Regions from separate parts of the Virgibacillus salarius genome, predicted to be linked through region 1. Evidence: riboswitches for the same ligand, from Rfam matches in the RefSeq annotation. Region 1 holds a riboswitch; each other region holds the start of a gene.
The links. Region 1 has a riboswitch for S-adenosylmethionine ahead of ABDZ84_RS01520 (methionine ABC transporter ATP-binding protein). Riboswitches for the same ligand answer to the same signal wherever they lie in the genome.

Region 1 (6,208 bases):
AAGCGGTAGCCATTTCCCATGCAAAATCATTAGAGCTGAATGATCGGATTAGTTATTTAATGAACCATGGGATTCATGTTTATGCCGGGGTACTTACAGGACCTACAAAAGAGATATTAAAACTACAAGAAAATGAAGCAATTCGAGCGATTCATATAGGGGAGGTGCGATTATGGAATTGGTAAGTTTATTTCATAGAAAAGAAAAAAAGAAACGACTAAAATTAAGAGAAACGAAATTTGGTATCGCGTCTTTTATATGTGCATTGCTTACATTAGCCTATTTAAATATTTTTTTACTAACCTTCGGTGAAGTTGCGGGACTTACGAATATCTTCTTTGGTGTACTACCCTTTCTTGGTACACTTTTTGGTTTAATTAGTTTAACAAGAATAAATTTTAAAAAAACCTTTACCTTGTTAGCATTCAGTATTTATGTATTTACCGCATTTTGTATTGTTATCGTCGGTTTCTTTGAGCTAAGCATTTATCCAAAGCCATGAGGAAAGTAAAAACGTTTTTCACATGGAAAACAGAGAAATACTAGAAATCTTGGAGTAGTCCATCTTTATATTAAACAAACTACTTGCTGGTAAGTGACCAACAAGTAGTTTGTTTTACTTGATTACTGATTTTCTTTACGTTCGATAATCATCTCAACGAATAAATCAATTTGTTTCTTTACTGCAATTGGGTCGTAACGATAAAAAATATCAAAGTCATTATAGAAGATTTGATCTTGTTTATGAGCTTGTAAATTTTTCCAAACAGCAGAATCTTTCAAGTCTTGTAAAGCTGTCCCTTCATTTTCAGGGTCATACGTGGTTAAGAACATATAATCAGCTGCATAGTCAGGGAGTACCTCTAGAGAAAGCTGTTTCGTACTTTCTCCTTCACTGTTCTTCTCTGGCATCTTTAATTTGAGCGCATTATACAAGGCTTGTCCACCTCTACCCGAATTATCACCAAAGGTCCACAATTCCCCTTTGTTTGTAAGCTCATAAATGCCAAATGTTTCATCCGGCTCGATAACACCCTCTAATTTTTTACGACCTTCCTCTCCTTTTTTATGAAAGTCAGTGAGGAATGCTTCTGCTTGATCCGGCTTACCTGTGATGTCACCGAATAGCTTAACGGTTTCTTCTACATCGGATGTAGTACCGTATGGGATATGAATGGTTGGAGCGATCTTAGATAATGCCTCGTAATTATCATCATACATAACGACGATTAGATCCGGTTTTAGCGATAATACTTTTTCTTCATTGAGTGGATAGCCAACATCTGTTGCATCCTTTAATAAATCTGATATAAATGGATTATCAAATGCTGTTGGTTCAGCACCTACTACGTTTGCACCTACGGACAGTAGTTCGCCCCCGTAGTAGTCGGTGACAATTCGTTTTGGTTTAACTGGTATATCGACATTCCCTTTAGCGGTTTCAAAACTACGCATTTCTTCTTGTTTATTATTATCTTCATTGCTATCTTGATTTTCTGATTCTTCTTCTGAGCTATTATTACCACCACATGCTGATAAGAAGACAGCAAGAATAACTAGAAAAACTGGTAAGCGCAATTTTTTAATCATTTTCAATCTCCTTAGCTTATGATTTTTGATATAGATGCCTTAATAGCGCTTTATTTCTTGAATTAAATTTATCGTTATGTGAAGATACCCTTGCTTTTGCTGTTGCATCAGGTTCTAATAATAGTTTTGCTTGATTAACGGCATTCGCTGCATCTACAAATGCTCCAGCAATTAAGTGTACCTTCCCATCAAACGATAAGATATCACCAGCTGCATAAAGACCTTCAATGGAAGTAGCTGATTTCGAGGTTCCTTTTACAAAGAAATCCCTTTCTATTTCAATATTTAAAGGGCTTTCTTTAATAAACGTTAATTCTCGTTCATAGCCATAGCTAATGATAAGCGCATCTGTTTTCACTTCTTCTTCTTGATTTGTCTCGTGGTTTCGTATTTCCACGGCTTCGATTTGATCGCCTTGTGCATTAGCATGCAACTTCTCAATGGTTGAATTAAAATGGATGTTAGCTGTAGAATTCATGATTTGCGAAATATGTGCTTCATGTCCTGTAAATTCATTTTTACGATGCACCATATGTAGCTGCTTAGCTATTGGTTCTAATTCGTTAGCCCAATCAATGGCTGAGTTTCCCCCACCAGATATGATAATGTTTTTATTTTTGAAATGCTCAAGACTTTGTACGGTATAATGCAGATTTGTTACCTCAAATCGATCTGCACCTTCAATATCAATTTTAATTGGATTTAATATACCGCCACCAACTGCAAGAATTACTGTTTTACTTAAATATTGATTACCAGAATGGGAAGTTAATACAAATAGGTTATCTTCATTTTTCTCTATTTTTGTAACTTTTTCGTTGAGAATGACTTCAGGATCGAATGTCAATGCTTGCTCTGCCATTTGATCAATTAAGGTAGCTCCAGTTACAGGAGTTAATCCACCTACATCCCAAATCATTTTCTCTGGATATACGTGTACCTTACCACCAAGCTTTGGTTGATATTCTATAATACGAGTTGATAAATCCCTCATGCCACTATAAAAAGATGCATATAAACCTGCTGGTCCACCACCAACAATAGTTACATCTGTAATATCTAAATGTTGCATATTATAATTACCTCCTTCGCCATTGATGATAATGAGAATCATTATCACTATGACTAATTATACAGAATTTTTTTAGTAAAGCAATAAACGGTTAGAAAAATAAATGACAGGTTTATAAAAAATTTTCAAATAGTAATTGACAGGATGTCGCAAGCGTAGTATTGTATATATCAATTACAAAATATAAACTTCTTATTCAGAGAGGTGGAGGGAATTGGCCCTTTGAAGCCTCGGCAGCGGACTTTACAAAGTACTGTGCCAAATCCAACAAGTCATTTGTGCTTGGAAAATAAGAAGAGAGCGCCAATAGATATGGAAATCTCTTCTTACAAACAAGGAGGGATTTTTTTATTCGGAACAAAATTTTATAGCGTAACTTCTTATCCAGAGAGGTGGAGGGACTGGCCCTTTGAAACCTCGGCAACAGACTCTATGAAGTACTGTGCCAAATCCAGCAAGCTAAGAGCTTGAAAGATAAGAAGAGGATAGTATATGGATGCCTCTTCTTAACTGAAGAGGCATTTTTAGTACAGACATAAAGGAGTGATACATCATGATTACGTTTGAACGTGTAAGTAAAATTTATAATGGAAAGCAACAACAAATAAAGGCATTAGAAGATGTGAATTTGCACATTGAAAAAGGTGAAATCTTTGGTGTTATCGGTTTTAGTGGTGCTGGGAAAAGTTCCCTTATTCGTTGTGTGAACCTATTAGAACGTCCCTCTTCGGGAAAAGTAACGGTTAATAATCAAGATTTGCTAAGCCTTTCTCCAAAGGATCTACGTGAAGCTAAACGAAGCATCGGGATGATTTTTCAGCATTTTAATTTATTAAATGCTAAAACAGTATTCGCAAATGTAGCGATGCCGTTATTACTTGCTAATGTACCAAAAGATGAAGTGAAGCGTCGGGTTATAGAACTACTAGAGTTTGTTGGATTAAAAGATAAAGCAGATAATTATCCAGATCAACTATCTGGTGGACAAAAGCAGCGTGTAGGAATTGCTCGTGCCCTTGCTACGAAGCCAAAGGTATTATTATGTGACGAAGCAACTTCAGCACTAGATCCAGAAACTACGAAATCAATTTTACAGCTGCTAAAGAAGATAAATGAAGAATATAACCTAACCATTTTGATTATTACGCATGAAATGGGGGTTATTCGCGAGATTTGCGATAAGGTAGCGGTATTGGATGAGGGGAAAGTAGTAGAAGCAGGTTCCGTATTCGAAGTGTTTGCACAGCCAAAGACAGAGATTGCACATAAATTTGTACGGTCTGTGATGCATGATGATATTCCTAGATCCGTATATGAGCTGTTAAAAGTGCTGGATCAACGTCAGAAAATTTATCGAATTGTATTCCTTGGGGAATCGACGGGACGACCGCTATTATCAGAAATTGCTAAGCAATATGCGGTTGATGTAAATGTGTTATTTGGCAGTATTACGGAGCTACAGGGAACACCATTTGGCAATTTAATCGTCAAACTAGATGGTGATGAAAATGAAATAAATCGTGCTATCATGCATATTCACCAACAGAAGGTAACGGTAAAGGAGGTGCTAGCAGATGTTAGTTAATGGTCAACAAATTGTGGAAGCATTATGGGAGACTATTGTAATGGTTGGCGTTTCCTTGCTTTTTTCGTTTGTAATTGGTCTAATCTTAGGGATTTTACTTGTTGTCACAAGAAAAGGTCATTTATGGGAAAATAAAGCAGTTTTTACCGTATTAAATGCCATTATAAATGTGTTCCGATCTATTCCGTTTATTATCTTAATGGTTGCTGTCATACCATTTACTCGTTTGGTAGTTGGAACTTCAATTGGAACTGCGGCAGCTATTGTTCCAATGATTTTATATGCTGGCCCATATATTGCTCGATTAATAGAAAATTCACTACTAGAGGTTGATCCAGGTGTGATGGAGGCAGCACAGGCTATGGGTGCAACACCTAAACAGATAATTATGCGCTTCCTTATTCCAGAAGCGCTTAGCTCCTTGTTATTGGGTATTACGATTGCCACCATTGGACTCGTAGGTGCATCTGCCATGGCAGGTGCAGTAGGGGGTGGAGGCCTTGGCGACTTAGCTATTACTTACGGATATCAACGCTTTGATACATTGGTTATGATTATCACCGTAGGGATTCTCGTTATTATGGTTCAAGGCTTACAATCTACAGGCAATTTCATTTCTAAAAAAATTAGACGTCGGTAATGACTATTAATTTGAACGCTTTTTTCTAGCTATTTTTTAAAGCATTTATCGTTAAGTAACGTATTTAAAAATAAGGAGAGAACAGCATGAAAAGAATAACCATCCGTTTTTTATTGATTATATTGACAAGCATTATCACAGCATGTTCGAGTAGTGATGCAGCTACAACAGTGAAAGTCGGGATTAGTGGATCAGATACAGCCATTTGGGATTACGTGGCAGAAAAAGCAAAAAAAGAAGGGATAGATGTCGAAATCGTTCGTTTTTCTGACTATGTTCAGCCCAACTTAGCATTAGCTGAGGGGGAAATCGATGCAAATGCTTTTCAGACGGTATCTTATTTTGATGCTTTTATTGAAGAACATCATTTAGATTTAACCCCAATTGCAACAACAGTTATTGCTCCAATGGGCTTATATTCTGAAAAGCATGATCGTCCAGAAGATATTCCAGAAGGTGGAACCATTGCCTTAGCAAAAGAGGCAACAAATATGGGGAGAGGTCTATTGTTGTTACAGGACGCAGGGTTGATAACGTTAGAAGAAGGATTTGATGGCAATGGTTCATTAGATAAGATTGTTGAGAATCCAAAGAATCTTCAATTTGAATTGCTAGTGGCTGGTCAAACACCGCGTGTTTTACCTGATGTCGATGCTTCTATTATTAATAATGGGATTGCAGTTGATGCAGGTTTTAGCCCGTTAGATGATTCCATTTACCATGAAGATGAAACAGCAACGCCATATATAAATATCATCGCTGTCCAAAAAGAGGATCAAGATGATGAAGTGTTGAAGAAATTAGCAGATATTTATCAAACCGAGGATGTTGCGAATTTTATAGAAAAAGAAAGAGACGGAAATTCAATTCCAACGTTCGTACCGTTAAATGAAATAGGACATTAGACAAATAATAATATAGAGAGGTGAAGAAGATGACTATCGTTACAGGTAATATTGTGGAACTTAAAAAGCGAATTGCAACTTATATTGATGCGAATAAAGAAAGATATATAGGGATTAGTCATACCATACATGAGAACCCAGAAATCGGAAATCAGGAATTCTTTGCAGCTAAAACATTAACAGATATTTTAGTTGAGGAAGGCTTTGACGTTGAAAAAGATATAGCCGGGCACCAAACAGCGTTTATCGCAAAGAAACATGGTAGAGTTAAAGGACGGACCATTGGATTTTTAGCGGAATATGATGCGTTGCCTGGAATTGGGCATGCATGTGGCCATAATGTGATAGGCGCCACCAGTATTGCTGCTGCAATTGGTCTAAGTAAAGTAATTGATGAAATTGGTGGGAATTTAGTT
Region 2 (6,208 bases), on a different contig from region 1:
AGAGGAAAAAGCCAACCCTCGCTCCCCTCCTTCTAATGCCGCAATCCGCTCTTCCAAAAGCTGTACAGTAGGATTACCTAAACGCGAATATACAAAACCATCCTCTTCCCTTGCAAAACGCCGCTCTCCTTGTTCTGCTGAATCAAATGTAAAAGTAGAGGTTTGAAATAAAGGAGCTGCTAAACTTCCTAACATCTCTTCTGAATGATAACCTTCATGAACAACCTTCGTCTCCAATTGCTTTTCTTTCTTCTTCACATCCATTCCTCCTCACGTAAACTCTTGTAAACTGACCACCTATATATATCCTATTCAAATAAACGCATAAATGAATACGTTTTCTTTAGAGACGTTATCTTTGCTTTTTTTCTGGAGCAATTCTAAAATAGATTTACTTTATACCGGAAGAAGGGATGAAACCTTATGAACGCTAATCAGGATCGGAACGGTATGATCTACACATCATCAGCATACATATTATGGGGATTTCTACCAATCTATTGGAAGCTTCTTGACCATGTTTCTCCAGGGGAAACATTAGCTCACCGCATTATTTGGTCTTTCGTCTTCACATTTTTACTTGTTCTCATTATGCGTAAATGGTCGGATTTTACGAAGGAATGGAAGGAATTGCTTCATAATAAAAAGAAGCTATTTGGTATTTCTTTGGCTACGCTAGTAATTAGTCTAAATTGGTTAATATTTATTTGGGCCGTTAATAGTAATCATGTTGTTCAAGCAAGTCTGGGCTATTATATTAATCCACTTATAAGCATATTACTAGGAATTATCGTATTAAAAGAAGCCTTTACTTTCCGTCAAACTATTTCATTTATTCTAGCAGGAATCGGTGTGCTTTATTTAACGATAAGCTATGGTGTGTTTCCTTGGGTGTCATTATTACTTGCCATCAGCTTTGGACTGTATGGTTTATTGAAGAAAAAGGTCGATATCGGACCAATGATAGGGTTAACCATTGAAACCATGCTTATTCTCCCCTTCGCAATTATTTACCTAGCCATTTACCCTGATAACGCCTTTCAGCTTCATGAATTCTTTTCATCTACGAACCTATTATTAATGGGTGCAGGTGTTATGACAGCAATTCCCTTGTTACTGTTTGCAAGTGGAGCGAAACGCATTTCTTTAGCAATGGTCGGATTCTTGCAATATATTGCACCAACATTAATGTTATTACTAGGCGTATTTATATATAAAGAAGCCTTTACTTCTGCTCATTTAATTGCTTTCGCGTTCATTTGGATAGCTCTAGTAAACTTTATGCTTACGAGCTACCGAAGACCACTGAGGAAAAAGCATGTATAAAAAGATATAACATGCTCTAGGTTTTCTTACGTTTTGGCGATGGTATTATGCCTGCCTTTTGTTACGATTTAAAACTAGTGGTTGACAAAAGATTATGTACACCTATATAATATTCAATAATTTAGAAAAATACATCTCTTATCAAGAGCGGTGGAGGGAATAGGCCCTGTGAAGCCCAGCAACCAAAAAGCGATGAAATATTGCTTTTTACGGTGCTACATCCTACAGATCCATTTTATGATCTGGAAGATAAGAGGAGGAAAGGTTAAATCCAAGCCCTCTTCTTAGGAAGAGGGCTTTTTCATTTTCCCCCTCTTCCTCCAGACACAAGGATTGCTATTCAGTAACTGGCCACGTCAATACTAGTCGTGGCAATACAGAACTACAAACTATCCTAGGAGGAATGAATAATGGCAAAATTTCACCAGAAACAACCAGATACAGTATTACTACACGGAGGTCAGGTGCCAGACCCAACCACGGGTTCTAGAGCTGTCCCTATTTATCAAACAACATCCTATGTTTTTCGTGACACGGAGCACGCACAGAATCTATTTGGCCTTACCGAACCGGGTAACATTTATACACGGATAGGGAACCCTACCGTAGATGCTTTCGAGCAACGAATTGCCGAATTAGAAGACGGTGTAGCAGCAGTAGCAACAGCATCTGGAATGGCAGCTATTACCTTTGCTATCCTAAATGTTGCTAGTACAGGAGATGAAATTATAGCTGACAGTAATTTATACGGTGGTACTTATAATCTATTTGCAAACACACTTCCTCGCTATGGTATAACGGTTAAATTTGTTAATGGCAAGAACAAGAATGAAGTCGAAGCTGCTATCACAGATAAAACAAAAGCAATCTTCGGTGAAATTATTACGAACCCTAGTCTGCACATCTTTGATGTCGAGACCATTGCTGCTTTAGCTCATTCTTATAATATTCCTTTAATAATTGATAATACATTCGCACCTTATATTGCTAAGCCGATAGCATGGGGAGCAGATGTTGTGGTCCACTCCGCTACAAAATGGATAGGAGGACATGGTACGACCATTGGAGGTGTTGTCGTTGATGGCGGAAGGTTTAATTGGAATAACAGCAAATTCCCTGGCTTTACAGAACCAGATGAGAGCTATAATGGCCTCCGTTTCATTGATGTTGGTCCTGCGGCTTTTGCTACTAAATTAAGGGTACAATTATTGCGTGATATTGGTGCGTGTATTAGCCCGCATAATGCGTTTTTACTATTACAGGGTTTAGAAACCTTGCATCTTCGTATTCCTCAACATAATAAAAATGCACAGATAATTGCCGAATACTTAGCTAAAAATCCTGCGATCGAATGGGTGAACTACCCAGGTTTACAAAGCCATTCATCAAACAAGCGAGCTAAAAAATATTTTAGTGAAGGTGCTGGATCTATCATCACTTTTGGAATTCGAGGGGGGAGAGAAGCTGGACGACAATTAATTGAATGTATTGAATTATGGTCACATGTAGCTAATGTTGGTGATGCAAAATCACTAATTATTCATCCTGCTTCAACAACGCATCAACAACTAACCGTTGAAGAATTAAAAACTAGTGGTGTTACGGAGGAAACAATTCGTCTATCGATTGGTTTGGAGTCTGTTACCGACTTATTATACACCTTAGATGCTGCTATCGCTGAAGCTACTGGCGAAGCAAAAACGATAACAACCAATGATTCCGTCGCTATCAGTTGGCTACTTAGCTCTCCGTTTGATCGTAATAATGGAAATATACGAAAAAAAACCATTGCCGTATACGGCTGGGAAGATGCAGGAGAGAAAGAAAGGGAAAAAGTCAAACAGCTACAATCTATTGGTTTTGAGCTTTATTATATAAGTCATTCAACAACTGAAGAATCTCAGCATGTGTTCAGAGACTTATCAGCTATTCCAACTGAGCTTGATGCTGTATGGTTTCTCCAATCAGACCTCCCATCAGGTGTTATCGAACAAGTTATAAATAAACAAGGAAAAATAGTATGGTTGGAACAGCCTTATCAAAATAGTACTTTAGAATATGCCAAAGCAGCTGGGATCACTGTTATTACCGCAAAAAATCCTTATGACGAGTTTTTAGCATTGCGATCACAAGACGATGCTTCTGACCTCACTCATGTTTGAACGAGCAAACAGTATGCTGGAATCAAACTAATTTTAGAAATTTAGAACTAATTATTTATGTAACAAAACTGTTTCACTTTTAGAAAGGAGGTTTACTTTTACTACCGATTGGAAAAATTATAAATAACCTTCCCTTACTGATCGCCTGTTATTGAAGGCGATCTTATTTTATCCCGTATATAACTGGCAGTAAGATCCCTACTTCAAGCAATAAAGTAAAACCAATATGGGTAAATGTGGGGATCGACTGTCAGTAAATGTCCGATTAATTGAAAGTCCTTTAGGTCATACCCTTGTGGTACTAGCAATCAGTAAGGGATAGACAAAAGCCCCAGCGGATTGAGGTTTCACTTTATTTCCTTCATTGAACAAGTTATGAAGTACATATATATAGGAAATACTTTCGAATGTATTTTATACATGAGACAATAAAGAAAAAAGGTTATGAACATAACAGCATAGGTGTGAGTAAACATGAAGAAAAACTACTATTATTTCGGTGCTATTTTTGTGATGCTTTTAGGGATCAGTCTTATCTTTTTCCTGACACATCAGCCTGACCCAAAGTTAAATGATGTTATCATTTCGGAGAAAGACAGTAAAACAAATGGGGATCAGCAGAAAGAAGCGACTAAGACAGATCAAGATGAAAAACAAGATGATCAAACGGAAGAAAAGCCATTCTCCGAAATGGTAGTAAGTGCTGTTGAACAAACCATTCAGTTCTTTTCAAATAAAACACATGTTACAGCAATAGGTGATTCCCTTACACAAGGAGTTGGCGATTCAACCGCACAAGGTGGATATGTAGGGATTTTGGAACGGGCTATTAACAAGGATAAAAAAGTAGTAACATTCGATAATCTAGGTGTCCGCGGTAATCGCTCTGATCAGCTGCTTAAAAGACTGGATAAACCCGAAGTTGTTTCCTCGATTAAGCGATCTGATATAGTATTAATAACTATCGGAGCCAATGATATAATGCAAGTCCTTAAGCAGAACATTACCAATTTAAAAATGGAAGACTTCACGAAAGAGCGTGCACAATATCAAGAAAGATTGCATCATATCTTTTCCAAAATTGAAACAATTAACCCGAAAACAAAGATTTATTTATTAGGATTTTATAATCCATTCCAAAAATATTTTAAAGATATAAAGGAATTAGGAATCATTGTTGAAAATTGGAATAATACAGGGAAAGAAATAGCAGCTAGCAAAAAAAATGTATCGTTTATTCCGACAAAAGATTTATTTGATAACACAGATGAAAACCTATTTGCAGAAGATAATTTCCATCCGAATCACCTCGGCTATAAGCGAATGGCCCAGCGTGTATTGGATTTCCTAACAAACGAAGATGAAAGAGGATGAGTAATATGGCAGAAAGAAACGTACGTCGATCTAAGAGGAGTAAGTGGAAAAAGCGGTTTATAGGCTTGCTTTCATTAAACATTGTCATATTAATCATTATTTTAGCACTTATTTTTTGGCCAGTACCACGTGTAGATTATCCGGCTCAACATGCAGATAAAGCTGATGAAAGCTCAGAATTTGTCGTTCGTACGACGAAACAAAATTTGAATGAGTTAATTAACGCATATATCGATCAAATGCTCAACGATACAAAACATCGCTATCGAATTGAGTTAGGTGAGGATGTACATTTAATTGGTGAATTACCAGTATTTTCAACAACCGTACCATTATCTGTTCATTTAGAGCCATTTGTTCAAGATAATGGCGATATTATATTAAAGCAAAGATCGATCTCTATCGGATTACTTGAATTACCAAACCAAAAAATTATGGAGTATATTGATAAATACTTACCAATGCCCGAATGGGTAACGGTAAATCCAAAAGATGAAGCTATCTATGTTGCAGTTACAGATATGAAGCTAAAAAGTAATTTTCAAGTAGCTGTTGAGCATATTGACCTTGACGCTAATAACTTAGCATTCAAATTCCGCGTACCTTACCAAACTTTAGGTATCGAATAGTTTTAAAGCCTATCGTTACTGTCTCATTACAGAAAAAAAGCGCAAGCGCTCGATTAGAAATTTAGCAACTGGAGCGAGTCAACGGAGATAAAGGAATCACGGTGAGCTTGCGAGCCGATGACGACTTATTGTGGGATGATTCGTGAGGTCGCCTAGTTTTTGGGCACTGGAGCTTGCCGCAGCTCAACACGCGCCTATTTATCCATAGGCTCAAATTTTATAATTTCCAAGACTACAACAAAAGCTGGACGTTGTTCGTCCAGCTTTTTTCTCATGAATAATACGGTATAAACTAAAACTTTAATCCGTGGGGATCTTGTTTATCCCTCACCGATTCCATTACCATAATAGTATACCCTAAAAGCCTTTGAACAAATCGAACATTTACCGGCAGGTATATATGAGGAATAAATGATCATTTTGTGGCTAATTTCACTTAAAAGCAGTGTAGCAAATGCTTCGCTTCGGATTGAAATACATCCTATTATCAGCTAATATATTAACTTAAATTGACCTTTTTACTTAACGGATAACAAACCGTTTTACTTTTGAAGATAATAAAATTAAAAATGATTGCTTTGTCTTTTCTTCAACAACTATAGTACTTAAAGATTCCTGATTCCCGAACGGATAATCGCCTAGCTTACCTTTATAAATCAATTCCATACCTTCGTGATTCCGAATATCAGCAGGTGTAATAAAACAAGCAGGTTTCTT
Region 3 (6,208 bases), on a different contig from region 1:
TACAGGTTTACCGTCGATACCTAATTCTTCTTTTGCTTCCTTATAAAAAGCAAGTGGACGATTTTCTGTTAGTATAGGCTGTGCATGTTCCAATTCGGGAACAATATAATGATAGTTCGTATTAAACCACTTGGTGATTTCTGAAGCAACAGCATCTTTAGTTCCACGGGCAATAGCAAAATAGGTTTCTAAATCAACCTTTCCACCATTGTAAGAAAAACGTTCTGGAATAACACCGAACATTGCTGATGTGTCAAGCACATGATCATAGAAAGAGAAGTCACCAACTGGTATTAGATCAATGCCAAGCTCCTGTTGCTTTTTCAAATTTTTTAACCTGATTTTATCTGTTTCTTTAATTAATTGTTCTTTTGTAATTTCTTCCTTCCAAAAGCTTTCCAGCGCTCGTTTCCATTCTCTTTTTTCTCCAATTCTTGGGTAACCTAAGTTAGAGCTAATTGCAGTAAATGTCATTCTTTTTCCTCCTGTAATTTGTATTTTGGTTATATTCGTTTCATCATTGATGAATGGTTTATCTCTAAAGATTTATGGATATAGTTTACTAATTGTATACTGATGTCATAACGCATAAATGGGGTTACTAAATAGATGCCTTGGAAATGTGTTAGCGCAGTATCAAGCAATTCCTTTGCAATCTCAATTCCTTGCTTGATGGACTGTTGCTTATCTACTGCTACGTTTTTCATTCGTTGCCGAATAATTTCTGGCATTTTAATTCCTGGTACTTCATTGTGCAGGAATTCTGCATTTTTGGTTGATGTCAATGGCATAATGCCTACATATATTGGCTTATCTATATGCTGTGTTTCTTCGGCAAGCTCGATAATTTTTTCTTTACTGTATATTGGTTGTGTTAGAAAGTAATCAGCACCTCGATCTATTTTTCTTTCCATTCTCTTAACAGCTTTATCTAGTCTTGCAACATTGGGATTAAAGGCCGCACCAACTTGAAACTTAGTAGGTTGTCTAAGTGATTTACCAGAGAATGACAAACCTTGATTAAATTGTTTTATGAGTTTAATTAAGTCAAGTGATGTTAGGTCGAAAACCGATGTTGCCCCAGGGAAATCTCCTATTTTAGTAGGGTCTCCAGTAATGGCTAGGATTTCATTGATCTCAAGTGCATGTAATCCCATTAGATGTGATTGCAATCCGATTAAATTGCGATCTCTACAAGTTAAATGCACGAGTGGTTTGATACCAATTTCCTGTTTGATTTTTGCAGCGATTGCTATATTGCTGATTCTAGGTGTTGCCAATGAATTGTCAGCAAGTGTAATTGCATCAATACCTGCTTTATCTAAAGCTCTAATCCCTTCCAAATACTCCTCCGTATCTAAGTGTTTCGGTGCGTCGAATTCAACGATAATAGAATGTCTTTGCTTTACCATATCTATTAAGCGGGGCTCTTTATCTATTGGACTATTACGAATTTCAATCGGTTCTGCTTTAGGAATTACTTCTTTTTCCTGTAACGGCTCTAAATCTTTAACGCCCTCTGCAATTGCTTGAATATGGGCGGGAGTTGTTCCACAACATCCTCCAAGAAGCCTTACCCCTTCATTACGAAAATCTTTGGCACAGCTTTTAAAATAATCTGGCTCATTTTCATAGATAAGTTTTCCGTCACGATATGCAGGAAGACTAGCATTTGGATAAGCTGCAAGAAATGACCTTTCTAGTAAAGGGACCTCCTTTAAAGAATCAAGCATATGAAATGGACCTAAGCGGCAATTAATTCCGACAATATCTGCTCCTGTGTTTTGTAACCGTTGTAATGCCTCTGGTAAAGGGATGCCGTTTTGTAGTATACCTGCCTCATGCATGGATACATTCGCTATAATTGGTAGCGCTGTCTCTTCTCTAGCTATTTCAAGTACAGTTGTCAACTCTTCTAGATCGTAGTAGGTTTCTAAGATTAGACCGTCTACCCCCTCCAATAGTAAACAATATAACTGTTCTCTAAAGCTTCTCTTAATTTCATCATTCGTGGCTTGAAGTGTTTGTGTACCATGTATACCACCAATCGTTCCAAGCACAAATACATCCTCACTAGCCGTTTGCTTTGCTATTTTTATAGCGGCTGTATTGATTTTTTTTACTTGATCCTCTAATCCATATCTGGCGAGCTTAATATAATTGGCACCATACGTATTTGTTTGAATTAAATCAGCACCAGCATGAATATATGCTTGGTGAATTTGTGCAATTTGTTCTTCTAATGTAAGATTTAATTCTTCAAAGCAGTGATCCACTCCATAGGAATAAAGTAAAGACCCCATTGCACCATCACCAATAAGGATTCTTCTATCTAATTCAGTTAATAAATCCATCTCTCATCACACTCCTTTCCAATTTTTATTTAAAAAAAGACACCCTACTAATACGAAGAATATATTCTTCTTCAAGTGGGTGCCTTTAGTCGTCTAATCAGCATAAGCGAAAGTTATTTAAGTAGCTTTACTTCGACTTTGCAAATATGGCCATTGGTGTTCCAATAAGCGCAACATACGAACAAAGTGGAGTAATAATGAAAGAAGTGAAAGAATTATTTTCCTATCACTTTCTCTTTACTTTTGGTTTTAATGGATAGCGTTTTTTCTCCGTTGTGTCAATTTGTGTAACCTCTCCTTCATGAACCGTAATTACTAATGATCCAAACTCGACCCTTTGAATTGCTGAAATAATATCGTTTATTTTCGTATCATCGATCTGTGCCATCTGATCCCTCCTTTTAAATCACCAAAATAGTTAGAGAAAAAAATAAAAACCTCTTTTCAGATTGAAAGAGGTTTGATTGGCTTATACATTACAGTTCCCATCTTTCAAACAACTTTCGTTTGCTGGATTTAGCACCGTATTACTCTTTTTGAATGAGTATGGTTGCCGCAGGATCAATGGACCAGTTTCCTCCCCTGACTCTCGATAGGTAAATTATGAAGTTTTGATTGTACTCATTATCTTAGAAAGTAAATAGACTGTCAAGAGAAAATTTTAAAAAATTATTACATTTCAAAAATACGATAGCTAAGTGGCTGTATTATTAATGGATCGGTTTTAGAATCCAATGCTTTCCTGATCATTCCTTGTTTTGATAGGAACCATTCACTAATAGATTTAGTCTCGTCCATGATAGAATGGATGCTAAGCTTTGTTTTCATTTTTCCTGCGTGTAAAATAAAAACTAGGCGCCTATTTATATTCCTTTTTTCATAGCAAATAAGATTTGCTTCATTATCATCATAAATAAATCTGAAATTACCATAATTGCCAAAAAGGGGATCTGTTTTTCGCAATGTGATGAGTGTTTGAATGAATTGAAATAGTTCAAGATTTTGCCTGTTGGTGTTCCATTCCATACATGAGCGACATCCAGGATCTTCACCACCTTGCATGCCAATTTCATCACCGTAATAAATGCAGGGTGTTCCCGCAAATGATAGTTGAAATAAATACATTAATTTTACTTTTTCTACATTACCATTTGCTAATGTTAACACGCGAGGCGTGTCATGACTATCCAAGAGATTAAAGGCTACTTCATTAATATTTCGTGGGTACATATGCAGTAATGTTGAAATTGACGCTGTAAAGTCAGATGCTTTTATTTCATTTTTGCTAAAAAAATCAATGACACTGTTTGTAAATGGATAATTCATAACTGCATCAAATTGGTCTCCATGTAGCCAAGGCATTGAATCATGCCAAATCTCACCTAAAATATAGGCATCTGGTTTGGCCTCTTTAACTGTACGACGGAAGTCTCTCCAGAAAGAATGGTCAATTTCATTAGCAACGTCTAAGCGCCAGCCATCAATGTCGAATTCCTTAATCCAATAACGAGCCACTTGTAATAAATAATTTCGTACTGCAGCGTTTTCTGTATTTAATTTGGGCATTGTCGATACAAAAGCAAACGTATCGTAATTTGGTACTGGTTCCGTACGGATAGGAAAATCTTTTATATGAAACCAATCCGTATAACTTGATTGCTCCTGTTTTTCTAGTACATCCTGGAACGGAGGAAAGTAAAATCCACTATGATTAAAGACAGCATCGAGCATTATTTTTATTCCACGCTGATGACATTTTTTAACCAATTCACGAAACAGCTTCTTGTCTCCAAATTGTGGATCAATTTCCATGTAATCTATCGTATCGTACTTATGATTTGAGTGCGCTTTAAAAATCGGTGTCAAGTATATTCCATTAATTCCTAATGCTTCTAAATAGTCAAGGTGGTTAATTATTCCTTGGAAATCTCCTCCAAAAAAATTAGTGGGGCTAGGGCAGGTTGAATTCCAAGGTAAACTTCCCTTAGGATTTAATTTCTCATTATCATTTGCAAAACGTTCAGGGAATATCTGGTACCATATTGTTTTCTTAACCCAGTCAGGTGGGTTGAAAACATCTGTTTTGTTCAAGTATGGAAAACAAAAATAATGAGCTATGTCTTTAGGAAGATGTGTAAAAAATCCTCCCTCACTGTAAATATAGGATTCTTCATCGTCAGAACAAATGAAAGCATAACGCATTCTTCGGAATGTAGGTTTTACTTGTGTAAACCAAAAATCATGGAAATGAGTAGAGCCTGATTTTTCCATCGGTTTTATGGTTGTCTGCCATTGACCATCTATCCAATCATAAGGATCACCATGGATAAGATCAATGGATTGTATATCACTCTTTTTTGTTTGCAAGAAAATATGTAATGTATCACAGTCATATGCATAGGCGAAATTATTTTTTGGTCGGTGATAGATAGCTTCTTTGTGCATTTTTCTCCTCCTTTGTACAATCGTTTGCGCTATTTTAAAAATAAGACGAAAATTTAAGGAATGTTTATCCCATATATAACTGACGATAAGACCACACTTCAACCAATAAAATGAAAACAATATAGGGAAGCGGGGGATAAACAAAACCCCAACAGGTTGAAGATTCACTTTATCGATTATCTTAACATTATTTATTTAATAATGTAAGCGCTATATTATTAGAAGAGTAAATAATATGAAGTTTCTAAATTTCAGTTGTGTTTTTAAAGAGAATCTGTATAATTAATATACAAAGATTGCGCAAACGTTTTCATTAAAAATGCAATCTTTCAAATTAATAAATTTAGGAGGAGTACAGGGTGAAAAAAAGCTTCATTTATTTATTTGTATTGGTAGTAGTGGCTGGGATTCTAGTCGCTTGTGGACCAGATCAACCAAAGGAAGACTCTAGCAACGATGGGAAAGCCGCAGAGAATGAAATGCCGGAAAAACCAGATTCTCTGAAACTTTGGGTGAATGCAGAGGAAAAACAACAAGAAGCAGTTAAGCAAATCACGAAAAATTATACGGAAGAAACAGGTATTAAAGTAGACATGGTTCCAGTGGATATGTTGGAGCAGGTTGAAAAACTGGACGTGGAAGGACCTGCTGGGAACGGCCCTGATATCATTTTTCAACCACATGATAGAATTGGTGATTTAGTACTTAGGGGATTAGTAGAACCAGTCAATTTCGGAAATAAAGAAAGGGATTACACAGATACCGCATTACAAGCTGTACAGTATGAAGATAACTATTGGGGATATCCTGCCGTCATTGAGACGTATGCAATGTTCTATAATAAATCGTTAGTAGAACAGACACCGGAAACAATGCAAGATATTATGTCAATTGCGGAGAGAGATACAGATACAAGTAGTGATGAATTTGGATTCTTAATGGAAGCAGCTAACTTCTATTTTGTTTATCCTTTCTTTTCTGGAAATGGAGCATATGTTTTTAGGAATGAAGCTGGTAACTATGATATTTCAGATATTGGATTAGCTAATGAAGGATCTGTAAAAGGAGGGGAACTTGTACAAAAATGGTTTGATAATAACTATATTCCTCAAGATCTGACTCCAGATATTATGAATGGTTTATTCCAAGAAGGAAAAGTTTCAACTGTTATCAATGGACCTTGGATGGTACGAGAATACTCGGAAGCTTTAGGTGATGACCTGGGTGCAGCTCCATTACCTGTTTTAGAGAATGGAGAAAATCCGAAGTCATTTGTAGGAGTTAAATCCTATATGTTGTCTTATTATTCCGAGAATAAGGAGTGGGCAGAGCACTTAATGGCTTATATTACCAACTATGAAAATTCGATGATTTATTACGATGTTGCTGGAGAGATTCCTGCTCGTGAT
Region 4 (6,208 bases), on a different contig from region 1:
GTCCAAAATAAGACATGTATTTATGGACTTTTGGAAAAAACCGTATGAACAAATAATATGAAAAGTTAAAAAGAAATACTGGATAATTGCGCGTATACCTTGTATAGTAAAAGTGAATTACATATTGGAGGGGATAGTTTGAGCGTACCTAAAGAATTATTATACTCAAAAGAACATGAATGGGTAAAAAAAGAAGATGGAAAAGTTCGTATTGGGATTACTGATTTTGCTCAGGATGAATTAGGAGATATTGTGTTCGTAGAGCTCCCTGAACCTGGTGATGAATTAGAAGTAAATGAACCATTTGGTAGTGTAGAATCAGTGAAAACAGTTTCTGAATTATATGCTCCAATTAGCGGTAAGGTTATTGAAGTGAATGAAGAGCTAGAGGATAGCCCTGAATTCGTAAATGAATCTCCTTACGAGAAAGCTTGGATGGTCGTGATTGAACCATCTGAAGAGACAGAGCTTGATGATTTATTATCTGCTGATGCATATGATGAGATCGTAAATCAAGACTAATTGCATATCAGAAAAATAAATGGCTGATAAACAACCTTTGGTTGGAATCAGCCATGTTTTTACAGCTATACTAATTGCTCAACATTACGAATTGGACGTATCACTAAATAACTACATTTCATCATATAATAAAGGAAAGTCACATTTCGAAAAGACAACTACTGATAACATAGTAGAAGTGAGCGATATTAAAACCTTCCGCTTGATTTACTGAGGAGTGCTATGTGATGATAACTGACGAATTAGAAAAAATTATTATCGTAGAAGGCTTAACAGATAAAAAGCAAATTAGAAAGGTTATTACTGACGATGTAACGATTATATGTACGAATGGAACATTAGGTGTTGAACGATTCGATCAAATGTTAGAGGATTACGCATTAGATGATAAAGACGTCTACATTTTAGTAGATGAGGATGAATCAGGCCAAAAACTGCGAAAGCAATTGGCAAGAGAACTACCACATGCAGAACACATCTATGTTAGTAGTGAATATCGAGAAGTAGCAACAACTCCTGAAAATATTTTAGCTCAAGTATTAGTGAGTAAACGAATCGCTGTTAATCCGATTTTCTTAATCTAAACAAGGTGTAAAAGTAATGGGTAGGACTTAGCAAGCACTATGAATGAGTTTAAATAAGGTGATATGTTTGCAACAAATTACAGCCGAACTTTTGAAAAGAGACCACTACCTTCTTTATATATTTACTCCTTTTTGTGGTACGTGCAATTTAGCAAGGTCCATGCTAAAGAAAATTGAGTCTGTACATCAAGAAGACATTTTTTATGAGATGAATGCATCCTTGTATCCAGAATTTATGCAGGATAATCAAATAGAAAGTGTACCGTGTCTTGTTGTTAAGAAGGATAATCGAATTGTAGAAAAAGTGTACGCATTTCATTCCATACCTAATATTTATCGATATTTATTAGATTATAAGCCGGAAATGTTTAAGAATAGTTAGCTGAAAATCGTTGACATTGTTTATACAGCATGCTAATATATCTTTTATCGTAATTAAATAGTTGAAAACTCTTATCTTGAGCGGTGGAGGGACTGGCCCTATGAAACCGCGGCAACCTTCAAGCTATCATGCTTGAAAGGTGCTAATTCCTGCAAAGCCTAGGCTTTGATAGATGAGGGGACGAAAAGGCAAACAAACGTCTTTCTGTTCTCTTACAGAAAGGCGTTTTTAATTGTATTTAAGGACATAATACAAATGTATGTAAATAAAAGGAGGATTACGTGTGATATCGATACAGGGTTTGAGTAAGGTCTTTACTTCAAACAAAAGCAATACAGCAGCTGTAGATAATTTGACCCTTTCGATTGATCAAGGAGACATCTTTGGTGTTATTGGTTATAGCGGAGCGGGTAAAAGTACGTTCGTTCGATTATTAAATCGCCTTGAAGAACCAACCAGTGGTCGAATTACAATGAATAACAAGGAAATTACGACATTAAATAAACGAGAACTTCGATTAGTAAGGCAAGATATTGGGATGGTATTCCAGCATTTTAATTTGCTCTGGTCGCGAACTGTTGCCGATAATATTGCTTTTCCTTTGGAAATAGCTGGGATTCCTAAAGCGGAAAGGGATAATCGTGTAAAAACATTGATTGAGCTAGTTGGGTTAACGGGAAAAGAAACATCCTACCCCGCCCAGCTAAGTGGTGGTCAGAAGCAGCGAGTCGGTATTGCACGTGCCTTGGCAAATAAGCCAAAGGTTTTATTATGTGATGAAGCAACTTCGGCACTTGACCCAGAAACGACGAACGCAATATTAGATTTACTTGTTAATATTAATAAAAATTTAGGGTTAACTATTATTCTTATTACACATGAAATGCAAGTGATTCGAAAAATATGTAATCAAGTTGCTGTTATGGAAAATGGAAAGATTGTAGAACAAGGGAATGTACTCGATGTGTTTCTACATCCAAAGCAAACTGTTACTAAAAAGTTCGTCAAACAAATTATGGGGTCTGACGAGGAAGATAGTGATATATCACATGTTATGAACCGTTATCAAAATGGAAAGCTAATCAGACTTCATTTTGTTGGAGAAACAACGAACGACGCATTAATTAGTCAAATTATAAAAAAATATGGTGTGGACATTAGCATTTTACAAGGGAAAATAACGCAAACACAGGCTGGTGCCTATGGAACCTTATTTATTCAAATGGACGGTAATGAAAAAGATATGAACAAAGCTATTTCGTTTGTTCGTGAAGAAACCTCCGTAGAATTGGAGGTTATCCACGATGCTAACTAATTTATTACCAAATATTAAAGTAGAAGATTTTATAGAAGCAACTTATGAGACTTTTTATATGACGATCATTGCTTTAGTTGGAACGTTTATTATTGGGTTATTGTTAGGATTGCTTCTATTCCTTACTCAAAAAGGTGGAATTTGGCAGAATAAGTTATTAAATCTTGTTATAGCGACGGTAGTAAATGTATTTCGAGCTATTCCCTTTATTATATTGATTTTGTTGCTTTTCCCGTTTACTAACTTTTTAATTGGAACTATCCGTGGTCCAAACGCGGCGTTACCAGCATTAATTATTGGCGCAGCTCCATTTTATGGAAGGCTTGTAGAAATAGCACTGAGAGAGGTTGACAAAGGTGTCGTTGAGGCTGCAAAGGCAATGGGAGCAAAGACCAGTACGATTATTTTTAAAGTATTGTTACCTGAATCAATGCCAGCATTGATCTCGGGTATTACGGTAACAGCTATTGCATTAATTGGTTATACAGCGATGGCAGGTGCAATTGGTGCAGGTGGATTAGGCAGCTACGCCTACTACTCTGGCTTTCAACGTAGGGACTTTGATGTTGTACTTATATGTTCCATCATTATTGTATGCATTGTTTTTCTATTTCAATTTATTGGCGATTATGTATCAAGAAAGTTAGACAAAAGATAAGAACGATATAAAATGAACAAGTTAAGAGGAGCGAATAAAATGAAAAAATTGTGGTTATCCGTGTTAATCATTATAAGTTTAGGATTTGTGTTAGCTGCATGCGGCGGAGATGATGAAGCTTCCTCCGATGCAAATACGATTAAAGTAGGCGCTTCTAGCACACCTCACGCTGAAATTCTTGAAGAGGCTAAGCCATTATTAAAAGAAGAAGGCATTACATTGGAAATAACTGAATATGAGGATTACGTATTACCGAATGATGACTTAGCTAATGGAGAAATAGACGCTAATTATTTTCAACATATTCCGTATTTAGAGCAAACAATAAGTGATACTGGATATAAGTTGGATTATATCGATGGAATTCATATTGAACCCATTGGTGTTTATTCCAAAGGCATTTCGAGTATAGAGGAGATTCCAGAAGGAACAGAAGTAGTCTTAAGTAATTCTGTGTCTGATCGTGGTCGTGTACTAGGTTTATTTGAAAAGAATGGGATAATAAAATTGGCAGATGGAGTAAAGACATCAGAAGCAACGCTTGATGATATTACTGAAAACCCTAAGAATTTAACGTTTTCACCAGATTATGACCCAGCACTTTTACCAGAAATTTATGAAACAGATGAAGAATCATTAGTAGTCATAAACACAAATTATGCTATTGGTGCAGGGTTAATCCCAACTGACGATGCATTATTCATAGAAGATGAGGATTCACCATATGTTAATGTTATCGCAGTAAGAGCAGAGGATAAGGACAATAAAGCATTAAATAAGCTTGTAGACGTACTACATTCTGAAAAAATTCAGAAGTTTATTGAAGAAGAATACGAAGGTGCAGTCGTACCTGTTGGCGACAAAAAATAAGCAGACTAACGTTTTAAAAAAATTACTTTTAACAAAGTGAATATCAACAAGACATTGATCCAGCAGTTTGATGTAATAGCTTTTATGAAGAATAGGGAGTATATGTGCGTTATCAGTAGAAACTGTATGAGGATGTTTATTTGGCTTAAATAACCGTTAAATACTGATCAATAAACTGAATAATACGTTTAAATTCGTTTTGTTTTGGGAATCACCTCTGTGTTAACCTTATTATTGTCATAAAATAAGAAAGGATGATTCCCTATCAATAGCGGAATAGAAATGAATTACACTTCTGAAATGGAGAAGGCTATGCAACAGACGCATCATATCGGATTTGCTGAGTATGAAAGAAAGTTAGAAAAGCGATTGGCAATTGAAAAAAAGCGTCAGCAAGAGCATGAGAAGTGTAAGCATTTTGCTGCTGAGTATGACGGACACATGAAAAAATAATGAAATCGACTGAGAAAGTAAAGCGTTATTTAGAAATATAGATGAGAAAATAAAAGGTACGTATGCTTATTGTACATACGTACCTTTTATTTTTGATGATAATTGGGTATGCATGATATCCTATTAAATAAAGGATTTATTATACAATACTGACTCTGTTTAAAAGAGTTGATAATAAATTCTAAATGCTTTAAGATTGTAATGAGAATAAAGTGAGAATGAATCTTGCATTCATTTCAAAGTAACAATAAAACTAATTGTATTTGGAGGTATCGATATGGCAGGATCAACATTAGAAATCAAGAATCTACATGTCTCAATTGAGGATAAAGAAATATTAAAAGGTGTAGACCTTACAATAAAAGGTGGAGAATTCCACGCAGTAATGGGACCAAATGGTACAGGGAAGTCTACATTAGCTTCTGCAATTATGGGACATCCGAAGTATGAGATTACAGAAGGGTCTGTTCTATTAGATGGTGAAGATGTATTAGAAATGGAAGTTGATGAACGTGCTCGTGCTGGGCTATTCCTCGCTATGCAATATCCAAGTGAGATCAGTGGAGTAACTACTTCTGATTTCCTTCGCTCATCTATAAATGCTCGCCGTGGTGAAGGTAATGAAATCTCATTAATGAATTTCATTAAAGAAATGGATAGTGCGCTTGACTATCTTGACATTGATAAAAACATGGCACAACGATACTTAAACGAAGGATTCTCCGGTGGAGAGAAGAAGCGTAATGAAATCCTTCAATTATTACTATTAAAACCAGAAATCGCAATTCTAGACGAAATTGATTCTGGATTGGACATTGATGCGCTTAAGATTGTATCAAAAGGTATTAACAGGCTACGTGATGAGAACTTCGGTTGCTTAATTATTACGCACTATCAGCGTCTATTGAACTATATTACACCTGACAAAGTACATGTAATGATGCAAGGTCGAGTGGTTAAGTCTGGTGGACCAGAGTTAGCAAAACGCCTTGAGGCTGAAGGTTATGAGTGGATTAAAGAAGAGCTTGGTATCGAAGACGAAACTGTTGAGCAAAAAGCGTAAGTAAGGAGGGGTACTACTATGACTGTTGAAACAAAGCTGCCATACGATAAAGAATATATTGATCAGTTTTCCAAGGAAAGAAATGAACCGGAATGGATGCTGGAATTGCGCCTTCAAGCACTAGAACAAGCGGACGCTCTAGAATTACCAAAGCCTGATAAAACTAAAATTGGAAAATGGAATTTTAGCCAGTTTAAACACACGGCTACTGGTGCTGCTATTCAGTCGCTAAAAGAACTTCCAAATGAACTTCAGGAATTCTTGGATCAGGAAAATGCTCCAGAAAACCTCTTAATTCAACGAAACCATTCGGTTGCTTATAATACACTAAGCAAAGAATTGAAAGATAAAGGAGTAATTT

Region 2: it holds a riboswitch for S-adenosylmethionine, as region 1 does, so the genes downstream of both, ABDZ84_RS09565 (PLP-dependent aspartate aminotransferase family protein) here and ABDZ84_RS01520 (methionine ABC transporter ATP-binding protein) in region 1, are expected to answer to the same signal.
Region 3: it holds a riboswitch for S-adenosylmethionine, as region 1 does, so the genes downstream of both, ABDZ84_RS06375 (YezD family protein) here and ABDZ84_RS01520 (methionine ABC transporter ATP-binding protein) in region 1, are expected to answer to the same signal.
Region 4: it holds a riboswitch for S-adenosylmethionine, as region 1 does, so the genes downstream of both, ABDZ84_RS15430 (methionine ABC transporter ATP-binding protein) here and ABDZ84_RS01520 (methionine ABC transporter ATP-binding protein) in region 1, are expected to answer to the same signal.

Annotation. Positions count from the first base shown of each region.
Region 1 is NZ_BAAACY010000008.1:60,725-66,932, reverse strand. Features, by position in the region: gene ABDZ84_RS01540 (anti-sigma factor) at 1-185, shown strand, start outside; gene ABDZ84_RS01535 (hypothetical protein) at 173-502, shown strand; gene ABDZ84_RS01530 (ABC transporter substrate-binding protein) at 625-1,590, opposite strand; gene ABDZ84_RS01525 (NAD(P)/FAD-dependent oxidoreductase) at 1,607-2,662, opposite strand; SAM riboswitch class I at 2,852-2,958, shown strand; SAM riboswitch class I at 3,040-3,143, shown strand; gene ABDZ84_RS01520 (methionine ABC transporter ATP-binding protein) at 3,216-4,247, shown strand; gene ABDZ84_RS01515 (methionine ABC transporter permease) at 4,237-4,887, shown strand; gene ABDZ84_RS01510 (MetQ/NlpA family ABC transporter substrate-binding protein) at 4,974-5,792, shown strand; gene ABDZ84_RS01505 (M20 family metallopeptidase) at 5,822-6,208, shown strand, end outside.
Region 2 is NZ_BAAACY010000070.1:9,197-15,404, reverse strand. Features, by position in the region: gene megL (methionine gamma-lyase) at 1-258, opposite strand, end outside; gene rarD (EamA family transporter RarD) at 424-1,326, shown strand; SAM riboswitch class I at 1,462-1,582, shown strand; gene ABDZ84_RS09565 (PLP-dependent aspartate aminotransferase family protein) at 1,737-3,488, shown strand; gene ABDZ84_RS09560 (SGNH/GDSL hydrolase family protein) at 3,963-4,862, shown strand; gene ABDZ84_RS09555 (YpmS family protein) at 4,868-5,491, shown strand; gene ABDZ84_RS09550 (hypothetical protein) at 6,014-6,208, opposite strand, start outside.
Region 3 is NZ_BAAACY010000043.1:28,364-34,571, forward strand. Features, by position in the region: gene metE (5-methyltetrahydropteroyltriglutamate--homocysteine S-methyltransferase) at 1-474, opposite strand, end outside; gene ABDZ84_RS06370 (bifunctional homocysteine S-methyltransferase/methylenetetrahydrofolate reductase) at 504-2,354, opposite strand; gene ABDZ84_RS06375 (YezD family protein) at 2,581-2,742, opposite strand; SAM riboswitch class I at 2,837-2,953, opposite strand; gene ABDZ84_RS06380 (glycoside hydrolase family 13 protein) at 3,027-4,799, opposite strand; gene ABDZ84_RS06385 (sugar ABC transporter substrate-binding protein) at 5,159-6,208, shown strand, end outside.
Region 4 is NZ_BAAACY010000121.1:12,548-18,755, forward strand. Features, by position in the region: gene gcvH (glycine cleavage system protein GcvH) at 139-522, shown strand; gene ABDZ84_RS15420 (toprim domain-containing protein) at 750-1,106, shown strand; gene ABDZ84_RS15425 (thioredoxin family protein) at 1,165-1,488, shown strand; SAM riboswitch class I at 1,557-1,667, shown strand; gene ABDZ84_RS15430 (methionine ABC transporter ATP-binding protein) at 1,772-2,803, shown strand; gene ABDZ84_RS15435 (methionine ABC transporter permease) at 2,793-3,461, shown strand; gene ABDZ84_RS15440 (MetQ/NlpA family ABC transporter substrate-binding protein) at 3,501-4,331, shown strand; gene ABDZ84_RS15445 (YuzK family famiily protein) at 4,614-4,784, shown strand; gene sufC (Fe-S cluster assembly ATPase SufC) at 5,062-5,847, shown strand; gene sufD (Fe-S cluster assembly protein SufD) at 5,866-6,208, shown strand, end outside.